2 regions of the Sporosarcina sp. G11-34 genome follow, and region 1 is predicted to be linked to the other one. Evidence: a T-box and tRNA genes for the amino acid it is inferred to sense, from the RefSeq annotation. Region 1 holds a T-box; the other holds one or more tRNA genes.
What was found. The T-box of region 1 lies ahead of tyrS (tyrosine--tRNA ligase). A T-box ahead of a tRNA ligase gene usually reads a tRNA of that ligase, here a tRNA-Tyr.

Region 1 (2,174 bases):
AGGAACAATTCCGTTATGTGTCTCAAAATATTCATCTTCGGTAGCAAGTACCGCGTCAATGACGTATTGTGAGACATCTTCGAGTTTCACTTCTTTTCGCTCGAGATCTGAATTTACTTGACCGAGATAGACATCGCCCGCATACAATTCAGAGGTTTCTTCATATGTAAAGACGTTTGTGCGCATTTCTTCTTTTGAACGCAGTGGTTCTTTCGCGACTAAAGATGCGAAATAGCCCGCCCCAACTGAAGCCGCAAAGACTGACATTGTAATCCCGATGATGATAAAAACTAAAAGTAAATTCCATGCGACACCGGACGTAATGCGCAATCCTCTTGCCCATTTAGTTTCCGTGAATTTATCAATCATTTCTTCCATAATTTTAATTGGATTTTTTTTCTGTTCACTCAAGTCAAATGACCTCCTTAAATCTTTACTATTATAGCATATTTATCGGAAAGACAATCGATAATCATTGACAACTTATGATTTTCATATAGTATAAGAATATATATCTTTTGACACGTTGAAAAAGTCGAAGTAGTAGCGATAGTGCCGTATAGAGAGACAGTGGGTGGTGGAAACTGTTCGGGGAATCGTTTATGAATTACAACTTTGGAGTGTATCGTTTGCGCAGCGTTATTGCGTTCGAGCGGAGAATTTATTCTCAAGCTGGGTGGTACCGCGTTAATTTATTAATTAGCGTCCCTGCATGATTTTTTAAAATCGTGCAGGGGCTTTTTTAATTTTATCTAGTCTTGCTAGGTGCAAAATCTGGACGCAAATACGCCAAGGCGAATTTGATTTATTTGAGGAGGAAATGGGATGAAAAATGCATTGCTGGAAGATTTAAAATGGAGAGGTTTACTCTATCAACAAACAGATGAAAAGGGCCTTGAAGAACACTTGAATAAAGAAAAAATTTCATTATACTGCGGAGTCGATCCAACAGCAGATAGTATGCACATCGGTCATATTGTTCCGCTATTAACTCTTCGTAGATTTCAACAACATGGACATCGCCCTATATTATTAGTTGGCGGCGCAACGGGTATGATTGGGGATCCATCTGGTCGATTGGAAGAAAGGCAACTCCAAACGACAGAACAAATCGACAAAAACGTAGCAGGTATTAAAAAACAAATGGAACAAATATTTGATTTTGATACGGAAAATGGCGCACAAATGGTGAATAATAACGACTGGATTGGATCACTAAGTATTATTGAATTTTTACGAGATTACGGAAAGTTGTTGGGTGTAAACTATATGCTTGCGAAAGACAACGTCGCATCACGTCTTGAAGATGGCATTTCATTCACGGAGTTCTCTTATATGCTTATTCAAGGAATCGACTTTAATCATTTGTATAATAACTATGGTTGTCGTGTACAAATTGGTGGATCCGATCAATGGGGAAATATTACGACGGGTCTTGAAGTAATTCGGAAAACACATGAAGAAGAAACAAAAGCGTTTGGGATTACAATTCCACTTGTTACAAAAGCAGACGGTACAAAGTTTGGTAAAAGTGCGGGCGGTGCAGTTTGGCTTGATGCTGCAAAAACATCACCGTATGAATTTTACCAGTTTTGGATTAACACAGCGGACGCAGATGTTATTAAATACATGAAAATCTTTACGTTTATGGAACGTGAAGAAATCGAGGCGCTGGAAGTTACGGTGCAAGATGAACCACATTTGCGTAAAGCGCAACAAGTACTCGCCCAGGAAATGACGCGTTTGATTCATGGACAGGAAGCGTTGGATCAAGCAATCCGAATTTCAAAAGCATTGTTCAGTGGCGATTTGAAGGCATTAGCTGTGGATGAAATGAAAGATGCGTTTAAAGATGTTCCTTCATTTGAAATGGTGCGGGAAGCTAAAAATATTATTGACTTTATCGTAGAGGCAGGCGTGTCACCGTCAAAGAGACAAGCACGTGAAGATGTAACGAACGGCGCGATTTCGCTGAACGGAGAACGTGTGACCGATACGGCATATGAAGTAAGCACTGCTGATCGGTTGGAAGATGCGTTTACAATTGTCCGACGTGGGAAGAAAAATTATAAAATGATTAAATTTATATAATTTAGTGAGGAGGGGGCTGTCTACCAAGACGTCCTTTTTCTTTTGGTGAAAAATATGCGAAAAAAAGAGCCCCGTAAAAGGGC
Region 2 (2,174 bases), on a different contig from region 1:
TGGTATAGCGCATTTGTGAATAGTGTTATTCCGCAGTAGCTCAGTGGTAGAGCAATCGGCTGTTAACCGATCGGTCGTAGGTTCGAATCCTACCTGCGGAGCCAATTGGAGAGCTGTCCGAGTGGCCGAAGGAGCACGATTGGAAATCGTGTAGGCGGTTTACGCTGTCTCAAGGGTTCAAATCCCTTGCTCTCCGCCAGATTTACTTCTATACATACTTTTTTTAGTAAGGCCCCTTGGTCAAGCGGTTAAGACACCGCCCTTTCACGGCGGTATCACGGGTTCGAATCCCGTAGGGGTCACCATTTATTTACCCAGGAGGATTAGCTCAGCTGGGAGAGCACCTGCCTTACAAGCAGGGGGTCGGCGGTTCGAGCCCGTCATCCTCCACCAAGTTTTTTAAAACATGTACTCTGTGTTTTAAAGAAACATCATCTAATAACACTCTTAGAGATACTAAAAACACATAAAGTAAGCTATATAATATTGTCGCGGGGTGGAGCAGTGGTAGCTCGTCGGGCTCATAATCCGAAGGTCGCAGGTTCAAATCCTGCCCCCGCAACCAATTTCAAAATATAATAAAATAACTATGATAATATTGTCGCGGGGTGGAGCAGTGGTAGCTCGTCGGGCTCATAATCCGAAGGTCACAGGTTCAAATCCTGTCCCCGCAACCAAAAAGGTCCCGTGGTGTAGCGGTTAACATGCCTGCCTGTCACGCAGGAGATCGCGGGTTCGATTCCCGTCGGGACCGCCATTTTTATTAAACTTATGATTTGAGTTAGATTGAGAACTTCTCAATCGACCCAAATTGACAGTGGCTCAGTAGCTCAGTCGGTAGAGCAAAGGACTGAAAATCCTTGTGTCGGCGGTTCGATTCCGTCCTGAGCCACCATTACAATTTTATTTTACTAGTATGTAAATACTTTGGTGGGGTAGCGAAGTGGCTAAACGCGGCGGACTGTAAATCCGCTCCCTCTGGGTTCGGCAGTTCGAATCTGCCCCCCACCACCATTTTTCTTCAAAGAATTATCAGCACGTATTTCATGTTGGAAACAACATAACAAATGTTTCAAAGTAATATTGTTATTCTAGGGGTATAGTTCAATGGTAGAATAAAGGTCTCCAACACCTTCGATGTGGGTTCGAATCCTACTACCCCTGTTATTTTTATTGTAATTTATTGTGGCGGCTGTGGCGAAGTGGTTAACGCATCGGATTGTGATTCCGACACTCGGGGGTTCAATTCCCCTCAGCCGCCCCATTTTTTCTAAATATTATATTACGGCGGCTGTGGCGAAGTGGTTAACGCATCGGATTGTGATTCCGACATTCGGGGGTTCAATTCCCCTCAGCCGCCCCATTTATATTTTTGGGGTATAGCCAAGCGGTAAGGCATCGGACTTTGACTCCGTCACTCGTTGGTTCGAATCCAGCTACCCCAGTTGTTTTTGCGGAAGTAGTTCAGTGGTAGAATACGACCTTGCCAAGGTCGGGGTCGCGGGTTCGAATCCCGTCTTCCGCTCCATTTTCTTTAGGCGGCATAGCCAAGCGGTAAGGCAAGGGTCTGCAACACCCTTATCACCGGTTCGATTCCGGTTGCCGCCTCCATTAATTTTCTTATTACGAATATAAATAAATATATATCTTTCGCCCGAGTGGTGGAATGGCAGACACGTCGCACTCAAAATGCGATGCCGCAAGGCGTGCCGGTTCAAGTCCGGCCTCGGGTATCAATAGTTCTTATACTTTTAAGTTAAATAAGTCCTAAAACATCTACAAATGTTGAAATAACAACATTTGTAGATGTTTTTTTATTTGGTTCTATAATATTTGTTGGGGTATTGATACAACTCGTGCATATAAATCTTAACATGAATATTCCAGGATTAAAAGATGTAATCATTGAAAATATTGAGGAAGTTGGCGATTGGACTTTTCTTTATGTATCGCTTCATAAGAAGCCACATACTTGTCCAGACTGTGGCCCAAATCCTTTAGGTAAGTTCTTTGCAAAGCCCCAAGTCTGTTCTAGTAAGTACCACAATCTGACCAAAACCCATACCTGTAGATAGAGCAAGTAAAACAATACGTAGTAGTCTAAACCCTTATCTAAACGGCTGACAAGCTCGTTAAATAGCTAAGGTCTTTCTCTTATGATTGCTTCGCTTGAA

Region 2: it has a tRNA-Tyr gene. The T-box ahead of tyrS (tyrosine--tRNA ligase) is inferred to sense a tRNA for this amino acid. The anticodon was not compared.

The regions. Positions count from the first base shown of each region.
Region 1 covers NZ_JAHNZW010000003.1:288,297-290,470, forward strand. Annotated here, with positions in the region: gene KSU66_RS05610 (transglycosylase domain-containing protein) at 1-411, opposite strand, end outside; T-box leader at 518-713, shown strand; gene tyrS (tyrosine--tRNA ligase) at 826-2,091, shown strand.
Region 2 covers NZ_JAHNZW010000012.1:101,726-103,899, reverse strand. Annotated here, with positions in the region: tRNA gene KSU66_RS16470 (tRNA-Asn) at 30-104, shown strand; tRNA gene KSU66_RS16465 (tRNA-Ser) at 108-199, shown strand; tRNA gene KSU66_RS16460 (tRNA-Glu) at 231-305, shown strand; tRNA gene KSU66_RS16455 (tRNA-Val) at 318-393, shown strand; tRNA gene KSU66_RS16450 (tRNA-Met) at 491-565, shown strand; tRNA gene KSU66_RS16445 (tRNA-Met) at 603-677, shown strand; tRNA gene KSU66_RS16440 (tRNA-Asp) at 682-757, shown strand; tRNA gene KSU66_RS16435 (tRNA-Phe) at 820-895, shown strand; tRNA gene KSU66_RS16430 (tRNA-Tyr) at 930-1,014, shown strand; tRNA gene KSU66_RS16425 (tRNA-Trp) at 1,094-1,164, shown strand; tRNA gene KSU66_RS16420 (tRNA-His) at 1,189-1,264, shown strand; tRNA gene KSU66_RS16415 (tRNA-His) at 1,288-1,363, shown strand; tRNA gene KSU66_RS16410 (tRNA-Gln) at 1,374-1,445, shown strand; tRNA gene KSU66_RS16405 (tRNA-Gly) at 1,454-1,528, shown strand; tRNA gene KSU66_RS16400 (tRNA-Cys) at 1,538-1,611, shown strand; tRNA gene KSU66_RS16395 (tRNA-Leu) at 1,653-1,733, shown strand.